DNA from 3 places in the Planococcus sp. SE5232 genome. Region 3 is predicted to be linked to each of the others. Evidence: riboswitches for the same ligand, from Rfam matches in the RefSeq annotation. Region 3 holds a riboswitch; each other region holds the start of a gene.
The links. Region 3 has a riboswitch for S-adenosylmethionine ahead of ACRC6Q_RS16480 (methionine ABC transporter ATP-binding protein). Riboswitches for the same ligand answer to the same signal wherever they lie in the genome.

Region 1 (4,726 bases), on a different contig from region 3:
ATATGCTGCGCAACGATGCACCGTTTGGCGGTTATAAGCAGAGCGGCATCGGCCGCGAGATGGGCAAGCATTCTCTTGACGCTTATACGCAATTGAAGCATGTCCATACCTCCATGGTGCCCGAGCTTGAACGCCGGATTGCATTTGGACTGCTGTTCCCGGAAGGTACGAACGACCAATAATTTGAAGATTGGGGGGACTCTCATTGATTACAACGTATTCGAATTTTGCATTGATGACCACCATCCATAGCGGCTCCAATACCAGAGCCATGATTCCGGACCTTTTCAACGGACTGGGAGCCAAGCGTGTTGTCCTGTTCAGCGACCAAGGCTTAAAAGACGCCGGCATCGTCGATAAAGTAGCAGAAATCTTCCGCTTGACGCAAAACGGCACTGGCGCACAATTAGTCGGCATCTTCACCGATATCCAACAGGATGCCGGCAGTGAATCCGTAAACCGCGCCATCCAATATGCCCGTGAAATGGCCGCTGACTCTTTGCTTGCCGTCGGCGGCGGCAGTGTGCTCGATACCGTAAAAGGCGTCAAATTCGCATTGCATCATGGAATGACGGACATCAAAAAAGCGATTCCAGGCGGATTGGCATATTATACTTGGCCGGAAGCACAATTCATCCCGATTCCGCATATCGCTGTTCCGACGACAGCCGGAACCGGTTCGGAAGTATCGCCGATTGCGGTCATCTACAACGAAGAAAAAAGGATTAAGACGAATATCATCCACCCTTTTATCAGCGCCAATATGGCCGTGCTGGACCCGGATCTGACCCTTGGTCTGCCGCCATTCATTACGGCCTTCACCGGCTTTGACGCATTGACCCATGCCATTGAAGCTTTGATGTCGCCTACAGCAACCGGCTTTACCGATGCCTATGCGCTCCAGACCATTCGGATGTTCGAAAAGAACATCGTTGAAGCTGTACAAAACGGCAGCAATGTCAAAGCGCGCATGGAAATGCTGCAGGCCAGTACCATGGGCATCACCGCCTTCAGCTTCGCGCTGAACGCCATTCCAGTCCATAATCTGGCACATGCCTACGGGGCACTTTACCGTATACCGCACGGCCTCGCGAATGCCGTTTTCCTGCCCCATGTCATTGAAATGATTCCGGCGCTGTACTTGCCGAAAATCGATCAATTGGCGCAGGCCCTGAATCTGGATATCCGCAATAAATCTCCACAAGCTCTACTCGAGGAAGTGGTCGAGAAAATCCGCAATCTGCAGGAGCAAGTCGGTTTGCCGAAAGATTTCTCGAAATTCGAGATTCCAGAGGATTCACTGCAGACCACTATTGCCGCAGTCCAATCAGATCCGGCAGCCATGAACTTCCCATTGCCAGCTGAATTGATTGAAGCCATCGGAAAGCGTGTCGACAAACTGCAGACAAGCTCCACTTCATAAGAAAAGGACGACCGGGCATCGCTGCCCGGTCGTCCTTTTTTCTTTTCAATTTTAAATGCCGGCTTGAACGCCAGCTTGTTCTTTCAGGATAGCGGCTTTGTCTGTACGCTCCCAAGGAAGATCGACATCCGTACGGCCGAAATGTCCGTAGGCTGCAGTCTGCTTGTAGATCGGGCGGCGAAGATCAAGCATTTTGATGATTCCGGCAGGACGCAAATCGAAGTTCGCGCGTACCAAATCGTCCAATTTGTCTTCATCGACTTTGCCGGTACCGAATGTATCAAAAGCGATGGAGACGGGATGTGCCACACCAATTGCATAGGCCAATTGCACTTCGCATTTGTCTGCTAGGCCAGCCGCTACGATGTTTTTCGCTACATAACGGGCCGCATATGCTGCTGAACGGTCCACTTTTGTGGCGTCTTTACCGGAGAATGCTCCACCGCCGTGGCGAGCATAGCCACCGTAGGTATCCACGATGATTTTGCGGCCAGTCAAGCCCGCATCTCCCTGAGGTCCGCCAATTACGAAACGCCCAGTTGGGTTGATGAAGTATTTAGTATCTTCATCGATCCATTTTGCTGGAACGACTTCATTGATGACGTATTCTTTGATATTGCGTTGAATCTGCTCAAGCGTTACTTCCGGGTGATGCTGAGTAGAGATGACAATCGTATCCACGCGAAGGGGTTGATTGTTTTCATCATATTCAACAGTCACCTGCGTTTTGCCATCCGGACGCAAATACGGAAGAATTTCTTCCTTGCGTACTTCAGCCAAGCGGCGCGCCAATTTATGTGCCAATGAAATCGGCAACGGCATCAATTCTTCTGTTTCGTTGTTAGCATATCCGAACATCAACCCTTGGTCGCCTGCTCCGATATCATCCATTTCTTTATCTGTCATTTGGCCTTCACGTGATTCAAGTGCCACGTTGACTCCTGCAGCGATATCCGGTGATTGCTCATCAATTGCTGTAAGAACTGCACTTGTTTCTGAGTCGAAACCATATTTAGCGCGTGTGTATCCGATTTCTCTTACGGTTTGTCTAACGACTTTCGGGATGTCCACATAAGTGGAAGTGGTGATCTCCCCAGCTACTAAAACAAGTCCTGTCGTGACGGTCGTTTCGCACGCAACACGCGCATTTGGATCCTCGGTTAAGATAGCGTCCAAAATAGCATCTGAGATTTGGTCACAGATTTTATCCGGATGTCCTTCTGTTACTGATTCTGAAGTAAATAATCGACGGTTTTTCAAAAAATGTTCCTCCTTATATCCTGCGAGATTGCTCTCGAAATTGATACGGTACTCGTTTCCCATGTCAAGTCCGTTCCAGACAAAAGCCGGATTGAACTTCAAGCCGTTTGTGGCCTTTCACACGAGGATTAAGGGCATTCCATAAAAAAATCCCTTCACTCATTCATCATGAGGAAAGGAGAATCATCATAAGCACCTTTCACTCTTATCATCCAAGGCCTGTAAGCCTTGTTTCAGGTTTGGCACCATCACTGCAGTTGCAGCAGGTTGCCGGGTTTCATAGGGCCTGTCCCCTCCACCAGCTCGGAATAAGAGTATCCGTTCAATTTTTCATCATACGGAAATAGCACCTGGATGTCAACGTTTTTGATCAAAAAAAAACTAAAGCAGTTTATGGTAGTTAAGAATTCAGCGTTTTGTCTGGCAAAGATGACAACTCCTGCATGTGCCCGGTCATTCTCACTTTAATCGTGAAGCTATCAGGTTTATATAGTACAACTTATATAAATTCAGACCTACTGATTAACAGATTAAAAACTGTAGAAAAAATAGTGGAATCCGGACTGCAAAAGCTCTCATCCCACGTTTCCCTAAGTAATGGCTAATAGATTTTTCCCTATTATAGAAACCTGATTTAATATTTTTTGAATTCTGCAATGGATTAGTATAGACTAATAAACCTAATGTGTTATACTAATGAACGAATATACATCCTCCCCATCGCTATGGGAATAACAGAAAAGGAAGGTACATATATATGACTTCAGTGAACTTTGCAAACGATTTGAAGGATCTTTTAACTGGCCAAAATGTACATGTTCAATTATCAGTGCCACAATTAGTGGAGGCAGCAACATCCCGCGGCGAAGCGGTATTGACTCGGGAAGGCGCTGTAACAGCGGAGACTGGCAAATACACAGGCCGCTCACCGAAAGACAAATACATGGTGGAAGAAGAAAGTTCTAAAAACAAAGTCGACTGGGGCAATGTGAACCGTCCGATTTCCAGCGAAGTGTTTGAAAAACTATACGCTAAAGTCATCAAGCACTTAAAAGAAAAAGATGCGCTTTTCGTATTCAAAGGATTTGCAGGAGCAGACCACGAATCTCGTGTGCCGATCCAAACAATCAATGAATACGCGTGGCATAACCTGTTCGCCCACCAATTGTTCATCCGCCCGACGGCTGAAGAATTGAAAACGCATGATGCTGAATTCACTGTAGTCTATGCACCTACATTCAAAGCAGACCCTTCAGTGGACGGAACAGCTTCTGAAACCTTCATCATCGTGTCGATGGAACAACGCATCATTTTGATCGGGGGGACTGAATACGCTGGCGAGATGAAGAAATCCATCTTCTCAATCATGAACTACCTATTGCCTGAAAGAGGCATCCTACCGATGCACTGTTCAGCTAACGTTGGACAAGATGGCGATGTTACCTTGTTCTTCGGTTTATCCGGTACTGGCAAAACGACTTTGTCGGCTGATGGTGACCGTAAACTGATCGGTGATGACGAGCACGGCTGGTCCGATAACGGCGTCTTCAATATTGAAGGTGGCTGCTACGCAAAAACCATCAACCTGTCGCGTGAAAACGAACCACAGATCTACGACGCCATCCGTTTCGGTTCAGTTCTTGAAAACGTCGTAGTGGATCCTGACACGCGCATCCCGGATTATAATGATGATTCATTGACAGAAAACACACGCGCTGCATACCCGATGCAGGCAATCGACAATATCGTGGATCCTTCAGTTGCGGGACACCCGAAAACGATCGTCTTCCTGACAGCGGATGCTTTCGGCGTCCTGCCTCCTATCAGCAAGCTGACAAAAGAGCAGGCAATGTACCACTTCCTAAGTGGCTACACATCGAAATTGGCTGGTACGGAACGCGGCATCACGTCTCCTGAAGCAACATTCTCGACTTGCTTCGGTTCACCGTTCCTTCCACTGCATGCAACCGTGTACGCTGAAATGCTCGGCAATAAAATCGATGAGCACGGCGTTCAAGTCTTCCTTGTCAACACTGGTTGGAC
Region 2 (4,726 bases), on a different contig from region 3:
GGAATTCCAGTTTGATGACATCTTCTGAAAAGTCGGCACCGTTGCAATAGATGCCGTCAAAAGGTCCAAAAGGTTCAAGGAGCGGATAGACGAAAAAGTCGATTCCACCACTGACAATGTATAAAGGCAACTCCTGTTTTTTCGTATAAGCGACAAAGTCGCTGAAACCTTCCCGTATTTCAGCCTGTTCCAGAACATATGAAATAATTTCATCTTTTGCCGAAACAGGGAGCAGGGAAAACATTTTCGCCACACCTTCACGTATCGAGATGGATTGGTCAAGAATTCGGTCTTTGACTGGTTCCCAGCCCGTTGGATCAAACTGTTTCATAATAGCGATGATGTTATCATTGGCCGTTACAGTACCATCAAAATCGCAAAAAATAATCGGTTTGTTCAATCTGTTCACCCCCATAGCTCAAGAGCCGTTTGTAGTTCTTCGTGTTGTCCAGCGGCATCCTGTAAGGATTCTCCCTGAAGCACCGCATCTATTGCCTGTCTGAAGGCACGGCCGCCTCCAGCTGCGCCAGCCGGATGTCCATGAATTCCACCGCCGGCATTGATGACACTATCAATCTCGTAATCAGCCAACAGTAAAGGCACAAGCCCTGGATGGATTCCGGCAGAAGGTACCGGGAAGCTTCGTTTCAATGGGCTATCCCTGGTCAGTTCCTTGCCGAGTGCAAGAGCAGCTGTTTTCTCCAAGGCAACACTGCCGTAAGGAGAAGGAAAGAGGGAGAAGTCTGCACCGGCATAGCGGATCAGTTTCCCGAGTGCGAGCGGCGCAGCTAGGCCATAAAATGCGGATGAAGTGAAGGCACCACTGAATGCAGGATGCGCCATCAACGGCAAACCGATCTCATCATCTTCCGCCAATTCCTGCAGCACATCGAGACCGTATGCGTGGACGTTGAACAATAAGGCATCCGCTCCCAGCTCTCGTGCTTTTCTTGCCTTCCCTCTCAGGTCGGAAGTTCTGCCCGATAGGTTCACCGCATAATAGGTACGATGGCCCGTTTCTTCGTAGACATTCTCCAGTACTCTTTTACCCGTTATGATGCGGCTTTCGAATGGAGTCAGCGGATTGTCGAACAAAATTTCGTCGTCTTTGACAAGGTCTACGCCGCCTAAAGCCTGCTCGCGCAATTGAGCAGACAGAAAATCCAGATCGCGGCCGATGACGCCTTTGAATATGCTCATCAGAAGCGGCCTTCCGGCTACGCCAAGTGTATTGCGAATTTCTTCTATGCCGAAGCGCGGGCCGGGAAAGTGGCTGAGCAAATCATGGCTGAAATCCAAATCCAGTAGCTTCACTTCACCATCCAGGGATAGTTTGCCGAAAACCGTGGTCAGGATGGCAGGCAAGTCGGCTGAAAAATTGATGCTCGGGTAGGCAATCTCGAGTTCTGCCTTTATCAGCTCCGGCTTCAATGGATGGCTGTCTTCTGCGAATTCTTCGATGGAGACAACATGTCCCTTATGGTGTTTCAGTTGTGCCTGTTCAAGCAGCGGCAAGTCTGTCCAGGAGCCGATTGTCAGACCCAAAGCGATGCCTTCCGCTTTTTTTTCGAAGGAACCGGGCTTTCCATATACTTGATAAGTAGCAGTCAATACGCTCATCTATTCCACACTCCCATGCAATTTTAAAAATAAAAAACCTCTTCAAATAAGAAGAGGTTAAGGGCGTTAACAACTTCTTATTTCTCAGCCATCGGTTCTGGCTGCAAGAATTAGCACCGTGTCCACCATTGGACCGGTTGCCGGGTATCGTAGGGCTTGTCCCTCCACCTGCTCTGAATAAGAAAGATATGAAATTGGGTAAAACAATTTTATAGGTTCAATCCAAAATAAGTAAGTCGATTTAATACAGTAAAGTAATTCTGATTATTTCATGTGCGCAGAAGTCTGTCAACTCTGTTATCAAAAAACTGTTTTTATTTGAAAAATCCGTTGACAGTCAATTCTGAATCGTGATAGGATTCTCTTCATAAACTTAATAGTAATACACGTAGTACTCTTATCAAGAGCTGGCAGAGGGATTTTGGCCCGATGACGCCCAGCAACCGACCGTAATACCGTTGTGAGACGGGGCGCTTTGGCGCCAGGATGAATTTCCTGTAAGGCACGGTGCTAATTCCATCAGAAATTTAATTTCTGAAAGATAAGAGGCATGGAATCTCTTATTCTGGCCTCTTTCTTTTTGAAAGAGGCTTTTTATATTGCAGAAGAAAGGAAGATAAATGATGACTCTTACTGTTCCAACCACTTATAAAGCATTAACTGAATCGACGGCGATCGCATTGGCGAAGGTTGTCCACCCATTCGATGGCGATGCCCGATTGACTTGCCGGGAAATTGGCGACGGCAACTTGAATTATGTCTTTCAGATTGAAGATCCGCAAACCGGCAAGCGGCTGATCATCAAACAGGCGCTGCCATATGCGAAAGTAATCGGTGAAAGCTGGCCGCTGACCTTGAAGCGGGCGACCATTGAAGCCAATGTCCTGAGAAAACACGGAGAGTTCGTTCCTTCATTGGTACCCGCAGTCTATGCTACGGACGAAGAACTGGCCATTACGGTAATGGAAGACTTGTCCCATCTGGAGATTGCAAGGGAAGGCTTGGTCAACGGAAAGAATTTCCCGAGGCTGTCGCAGGATATCGGCGAATACTTGGCGGAGACTTTATTCCATACATCGGATTACGGCTTGCATCCTTTTGAGAAAAAGGGATTGGCTGCTGAATTCTCCAATCCGGAGCTCTGCAAGATCACGGAAGACCTCGTCTTTACAGATCCCTTTTTCGATGTTGAAACCAATGCGTACGAACCGCAGCTCCAATCAGCGGTAGAAGCGATCTGGAGCGATCGTAAGCTGCAGCTGGAAGTAGCGAAATTGAAGAAGAGCTTTTTGACTGAATCGGAAGCGCTGCTGCACGGCGACCTTCATACCGGCAGCATCTTTGCGAGCCAAACGGAAACCAAGGTCATTGATCCGGAATTCGGCTTTTACGGTCCAATCGGATTCGATGTCGGCTTGTTCTTGGCAAACCTCATGTTCCAGTCCATCACGCGGGAGGATGGAGATCGCCAGGTAATTGTAGATCATATTGAAAAGACATGGGAAGTTTTCGCTTCCCGCTTCACTGAGCTATGGAAAACAGAGAGTGTCGAATCGTTTAAAGAGACAGAAGGCTATTTGGAGTACGTACTTGAGAAGGTGCTGACAGATGCAGCCGGTTTTGCGGGATGTGAATTGATCCGCCGGACGATTGGCTTGGCGCATGTCAAAGACTTGGACAGCATCGAAGATACAGAAAAAAGAATCCACTTTAAGAAACAGGCGCTGCGGGCAGGACAAGCATTAATCCTGAAGCGCCAGCAGACAGCGTCGATTGGGGATGTACTGCAAATTCTGGAGGAGGCGCACACATGAGCATTCCTTTATCCATCAAATGGGACGGCCAACAGCTGACTATTCTGGATCAGCAGAAGTTGCCGCATCGTATTGAATACTTGACGCTTGAAACGGTGGAAGACGTGTACGAGGCTATTTTTTCATTGAAAGTCCGTGGAGCACCTGCAATTGGCATCACCGCCGCATATGGACTGGCAATCGGGGCTCAGCGGCACGATACAGATTCACTGGAAGCTTTCCAGCAATATGTCGAAAAAGACGCGGCGTATTTGAACGCCTCAAGACCGACTGCGGTCAATCTCGGTTGGGCGCTCAGCCGTCTGAAAGATAAATTAAGCGAAGCGGAGAACGTGCCACAAGCAAAGCTTCTGTTGTTGGCGGAAGCTGTGAAGATCCACAGGGAAGATGAAGAATCCTGCCGCAGCATCGGCGAACATGCGCTGGTACTGCTGCAGGGGCAAACGAAAGTCATGACGATCTGCAACGCCGGTTCGATCGCCACCGCCAAATATGGCACAGCTTTAGCGCCGTTCCATCTGGGAAGTGAGCGTGGCCGGCAGTTTGAAGTGTTCGCCTGTGAAACCCGCCCGGTCTATCAAGGCGCACGTTTGACGGTATGGGAGCTGCAGCAGTCGGGAGTCGATGTCACGCTGATCACCGACAGCATGGCAGCACACACCATCGGAGCGAAAGGCGTGGAAGCCATTATTGTCGGTGCGGACCGCATCGCTGCAAATGGCGACACGGCCAATAAAATCGGCACGTATAATCTGGCTTTGTTGGCGAATGCATTCAAAATTCCATTTTATGTAGCGGCGCCGGCATCGACTTTCGATCTGTCGATTGAAGATGGCACTGCGATTCCGATCGAAGAGCGCAACCCGGAAGAGATCACCCACATGAATGGACAGCCGGTGGCACCACTCGGCACAAAAGTATTTAATCCGGCATTTGATGTCACACCGGCACATCTCATTACAGCAATCATCACTGAAAAAGGCATCATTCAATCCGATTATCAAAAAAACATCCCTGATTTGCTTGGTGCATCTGCAGGAAAAGGAGAAAGAATATGAAAAAACAATCCATTTGGCTGCTTGCCGCACTTTTATTTATCAGTATTTTATTGGCTGCCTGCCAACCACAAGGAAATGTCAACGAAGAAACGACTTCTTCAGATACCGAGGCTGAGGCTTCAGATCACCCGCTCGCAGGCAAGGAAATTGCTTTGATCATGCAAATCAACCTAGGGACATTTTCTGCCCAGTATATTGCAGGTGTAGAAGAACAGGTTGAAAAATTCGGAGGCA
Region 3 (4,726 bases):
TGGAATGTTCACTCAATAAATTCTTCGGTACGGAAACATTGGATTATATTGTGGATGAAGGCGTACAATTGCATGGCGGCTACGGCTTTATGCAGGAATACGAAATCGAGCGCATCTACCGCGATTCACGCATCAACCGTATTTTTGAAGGAACCAACGAAATCAACCGCTTGCTTGTTCCAGGAACGCTTTTGCGTAAAGCGATGAAAGGCGAATTGCCATTATTGCAGCATGCACAGCAGCTTCAGGAAGAGCTATTGATGATGATGCCGGAAGAAGTCGGCACCGAAGCGTTGGCTCAAGAGAAATACCTGGTGAAAAATGCGAAGAAAATCGCATTGCTGGCAGCTGGGCTTGCCGCTCAGACTTACGGCACGAAACTGGAAGCCGAGCAGGAAGTGCTTGTTAACATCGCAGACATTGTCAGCAACGTCTTTGCAATGGAATCAGTAGTCTTGCGTACAGAAAAGGCGATTGCTGCATCAGGCGAGGAAAAAGCCAAGCAAAAACTGCTATATACGCAAATCTACTGCCAGGAAGCATTCGATCAAATCGAAAAAGATGCGAAAGAAACATTGATTGCTGCCATCGAAGGCGACAACCAGCGAATGATGCTTTCTGCGTTGCGCAAACTGACTCGTTCAACGCCTTACAACGTGATTGCGAAAAAACGCGAAGCGGCTGTCAAGCTGATCGATGTCGAAAAATACATCGTTTAATGAGTAGTGGAAAACAGGCATCCCCAGCTGTATCGGGTTTGCCTGTTTTTTTAGTCGTCGACCGAAAGCTTTCTTTTTGGTAAGCTTAGAAAAAAGGGAGGTACTAACGTGATTACTTATTATGCATACCCGAAATGCACAACTTGCCGGAAAGCAAAAAGTTGGCTGAACCAAAATGGTGTGGAATACAACGAAATACATATTGCAGAAAACCCGCCGACAAAAGAACAGTTGACGGAGATTTATGAGGCAAGCGATTTGGAATTGAAGAAGTTCTTCAATACGAGCGGCTTGGTTTACCGTTCGCTTGGACTTAAAGAAAAGCTGTCGGACATGTCCGAAGAACAGCAATTGGAGCTTCTGGCTTCAGATGGCATGCTGATCAAACGGCCGTTGGCGTGGGACGGGAAAACTGTGACACTTGGGTTTAAGGAAGCAGATTACCAAAATAGCTGGCTGTAGTAGATTTGTGTCATCTTGTATTTCACAGCCGTTTATGTCAAACTGAATTTGAATGAACTACATAATTTGGAGGGGTCAAGATGAGCACACCAGAAGAACTTCGTTATTCAAAAGAACATGAATGGGTCAAAATCGAAGATGGCAATGCGCGTATCGGAATTACTCATTTCGCACAGGCTGAATTGGGGGATATCGTTTTCGTTGAACTTCCACAAGTCGGGGATGAACTGAAAAAAGATCAGCCTTTCGGCAGCGTGGAATCCGTTAAGACGGTTTCGGAATTGTATGCACCAATCAGCGGGAAAGTTGTCGAAGTTAACTCTGAGCTTGAAGACAGCCCGGAATTCGTCAACGAGTCACCTTACGAGCAGGCTTGGATGGTGGTTATCGAAGCTCCTTCAGAAGATGAAGTCAGCGCATTGATGACAGCAGACCAATACAAAGAAATGATCAACGAGTAATCCTGGAAAGCGCCTGTATTTTGGCGCTTTTTTTTATGGGCAGCAATTCAAAAATGCTTAACCCTTAATGGATCCAAATCAGAAGGTCTGTCGATGTATAAATGAAACCAAGGGTTTTTAGGCAGCCTTTTTGTGGAATACCAAATTATAAAGGTATCTTATGTACAATAGATAGCCTCTTGTCTTTTAGGATTCTAAACTCGATGGGGTGAGTGTATATGGGAAAGGTGATCGTGGTGGAAGGGATCAGCGATAAATCGAGGATTGCACCGCTCATTGCAGAACCCGTGACGATTCTTTGCACAAATGGTACAGTTAGTGTATCGAGACTTGAAGAATTATTGCTGCCATACGAAGGTCAGGACATCATCATATTAGTGGATGCAGACTCTTCAGGAGAAAAATTGCGGAAGCTGGTCAAACGCGAGTTTCCCGAAGCCCGGCATTTCTATGTCAACAGGAGCTACAAGGAAGTCGCGAAAACCCCGCTTCGCATCCTGAAGGATGTGCTCATTTCAGCGAATGTCCAGGTCAATAAGCTATTGATAGAGGGATGAAGAAGATGAAGGAATGGACTCATAAAGAATGGATCAAAGAAAAGAATACAAAACGGATCACTGCATTTTATTTATACACGCCGATGTGCGGAACCTGCCAAGTGGCATCTAAAATGCTGTCTGTCGTCACAGAGCTGTTGCCGGATCTGCAGTTAGGCAAAGCGAACTTGAATTACGTTCAGGAAATTGCGGGTTTATATGAAGTGGAAAGCGTGCCATGCCTGCTGATTACAGAAGATGGCCAATTGAAAGAAAAAATATATGCTTTCCAATCAGTTCCTTATTTATATGACAAGTTAAAATCTGTTGACGAATATAGCCGGTCGTGGTAAATTGGATTTCTGATCAAATAATTTCATATCGAAACTCTTATTAAGAGTGGTGGAGGGAAGTGCCCTATGAAGCCCGGCAACCGTCATGAAAATGAAATGGTGCCAAATCACACGAAGCGAAAGCTTTGGAAGATGAGAGATTGGTTTTCGTGTAATATACGTTTGCCCTTCTGCTCAGTTATGCGCGGAAGGGCTTTTATTTTTAGGATTCAGGGGTGTACAACGAATGATTGAGTTAACAAAAGTGACAAAAAAGTTCGACACAGGAAAAGCGGTCCTTACGGCTGTGGACCAAGTCGATTTATCTATTGCTGATGGAGAAATATTCGGCATCATCGGATACAGTGGCGCCGGTAAAAGTACATTGATTCGTTTGTTGAATGGCTTGGAAAAACCGACATCAGGTACGGTGGAAATCAATGGCAAGGTGATTACCTCCATCAAAGGCGGGGAATTGCGGAAGGCCCGACAAAAAGTCAGCATGATTTTCCAGCATTTTAATCTGCTGTGGTCCCGGACCGTGAAAGAAAATATTGAATTTCCGCTTGAAATTGCTGGAGTGTCGAAACAACAGCGCGGAAAGCGGGTTCAGGAACTGATTGAGCTAGTCGGCTTGGCCGGGCGTGAACATGCCTATCCATCCGAACTTTCAGGTGGCCAGAAACAGCGTGTCGGCATTGCCCGTGCGCTGGCAAACGATCCAGAGGTCCTATTATGTGATGAAGCGACGTCAGCACTTGATCCGGAAACAACAGATGCCATCCTGGATTTGCTGGTGGACATCAATAAACGATTGGGATTGACGATTGTTCTAATTACGCACGAAATGCATGTCATCCGTAAGATTTGCCATCGTGTGGCGGTCATGGAAGGCGGTCGGGTTGTTGAACTTGGCGATGTCCTCAATGTCTTCCAATCACCAAAAGAGGAAATTACGAAGCGTTTTGTTGCACAGGTGACCGATTCCGGAGATTCTGAGGAAACCATCAAAAATCTGCGGGAGCTATATCCTACAGGTGAACTGGTGAAATTGGTTTTTGTCGGTGAGCAGACTGAACAACCGATTCTGACGAAACTGATCCGCAGCCATGCAGTGGAAGTCAATATTGTCCAGGGCAATATCTCGCATACCCAGCGCGGAGCATATGGAACATTGATTTTGCAGTTGAAAGGTTCTAAAGCAGAAATTGAAGAAGCACTGGCATTTCTTCGCACGGAAGATGTTCAGGCGGAGGTGATGCACAATGATTGATTCTTTATTTCCGAATGTAGATTGGGACAGCATGTGGGAAGCAACACTTGAAACGCTCTATATGACAGCATTATCGACTGTGTTTACGTTTGTAATCGGTTTAGCTCTGGGAATTATCTTGTTTTTAACGGCGCCGAAACAGTTATGGGCCAACAAAGTGGTCAATTGGCTAACAGGAGCGTTCGTCAATATATTCCGTTCGATTCCTTTTATCATCCTAATCATCCTGTTAATTCCTTTCACTTTATTCCTAATGGGCTCGATTCGGGGACCGAATGCGGCTTTGCCCGCATTGATTATCGGCTCGGCTCCGTTTTACGCTCGTATGGTACTTATTGCATTGAAGGAAATTGACAAAGGGGTCATCGAAGCGGCCCGTTCTATGGGTGCGACGACGGGCACCATCATCTGGAAAGTCCTGTTGCCGGAATCGAAGCCGGCCTTGATTTCGGGTATTACGGTAACAGCCATTGCACTCGTCGGCTATACGGCTATGGCGGGCATTATTGGCGCTGGCGGTCTTGGGACATTAGCTTTCCTGGATGGCTTCCAGCGCAGCCGTGAAGACGTTACGTTGATGGCGACGATCTTAATCCTGATCATCGTCTTCGTAATCCAATATATCGGCGATCTCGCCACTACAAAAGCAGACAAACGGTAACAGCGGATTTTTCCGTCCTATAAATAAAACACATTATAAGGGAGAGATTGAACATGAAGAAATTTGTAGTAGGAACAGCATTGACGGCTTTGGTACTTGCAGGATGCGGCAATGGCGGAGCAAGTGAAGAAGAATCCCAAACATTGCGCGTAGGGGCTTCCAACGTGCCGCACGCTGAAATTTTAGAACAGGCTCAACCGATTCTTGAAGAACAGGGAATTGAACTGGAAATTGAAACCTACCAGGATTATATCCTGCCGAATGAAGATTTGGAATCTGGCG

Region 1: another riboswitch for S-adenosylmethionine. It lies ahead of metK (methionine adenosyltransferase); the one in region 3 lies ahead of ACRC6Q_RS16480 (methionine ABC transporter ATP-binding protein).
Region 2: another riboswitch for S-adenosylmethionine. It lies ahead of mtnK (S-methyl-5-thioribose kinase); the one in region 3 lies ahead of ACRC6Q_RS16480 (methionine ABC transporter ATP-binding protein).

The regions. Positions count from the first base shown of each region.
Region 1 is NZ_JBOGCP010000006.1:100,603-105,328, forward strand. It holds gene ACRC6Q_RS17565 (aldehyde dehydrogenase family protein) at 1-182, shown strand, start outside; gene ACRC6Q_RS17570 (iron-containing alcohol dehydrogenase) at 206-1,423, shown strand; gene metK (methionine adenosyltransferase) at 1,475-2,683, opposite strand; SAM riboswitch class I at 2,886-2,998, opposite strand; gene pckA (phosphoenolpyruvate carboxykinase (ATP)) at 3,441-4,726, shown strand, end outside.
Region 2 is NZ_JBOGCP010000001.1:112,502-117,227, forward strand. It holds gene ACRC6Q_RS00485 (2-hydroxy-3-keto-5-methylthiopentenyl-1-phosphate phosphatase) at 1-400, opposite strand, end outside; gene mtnW (2,3-diketo-5-methylthiopentyl-1-phosphate enolase) at 406-1,620, opposite strand; SAM riboswitch class I at 1,695-1,804, opposite strand; SAM riboswitch class I at 2,015-2,168, shown strand; gene mtnK (S-methyl-5-thioribose kinase) at 2,244-3,434, shown strand; gene mtnA (S-methyl-5-thioribose-1-phosphate isomerase) at 3,431-4,492, shown strand; gene ACRC6Q_RS00505 (sugar ABC transporter substrate-binding protein) at 4,489-4,726, shown strand, end outside.
Region 3 is NZ_JBOGCP010000005.1:140,399-145,124, forward strand. It holds gene ACRC6Q_RS16455 (acyl-CoA dehydrogenase family protein) at 1-719, shown strand, start outside; gene ACRC6Q_RS16460 (arsenate reductase family protein) at 828-1,181, shown strand; gene gcvH (glycine cleavage system protein GcvH) at 1,262-1,642, shown strand; gene ACRC6Q_RS16470 (toprim domain-containing protein) at 1,861-2,199, shown strand; gene ACRC6Q_RS16475 (thioredoxin family protein) at 2,205-2,531, shown strand; SAM riboswitch class I at 2,566-2,670, shown strand; gene ACRC6Q_RS16480 (methionine ABC transporter ATP-binding protein) at 2,758-3,783, shown strand; gene ACRC6Q_RS16485 (methionine ABC transporter permease) at 3,776-4,444, shown strand; gene ACRC6Q_RS16490 (MetQ/NlpA family ABC transporter substrate-binding protein) at 4,498-4,726, shown strand, end outside.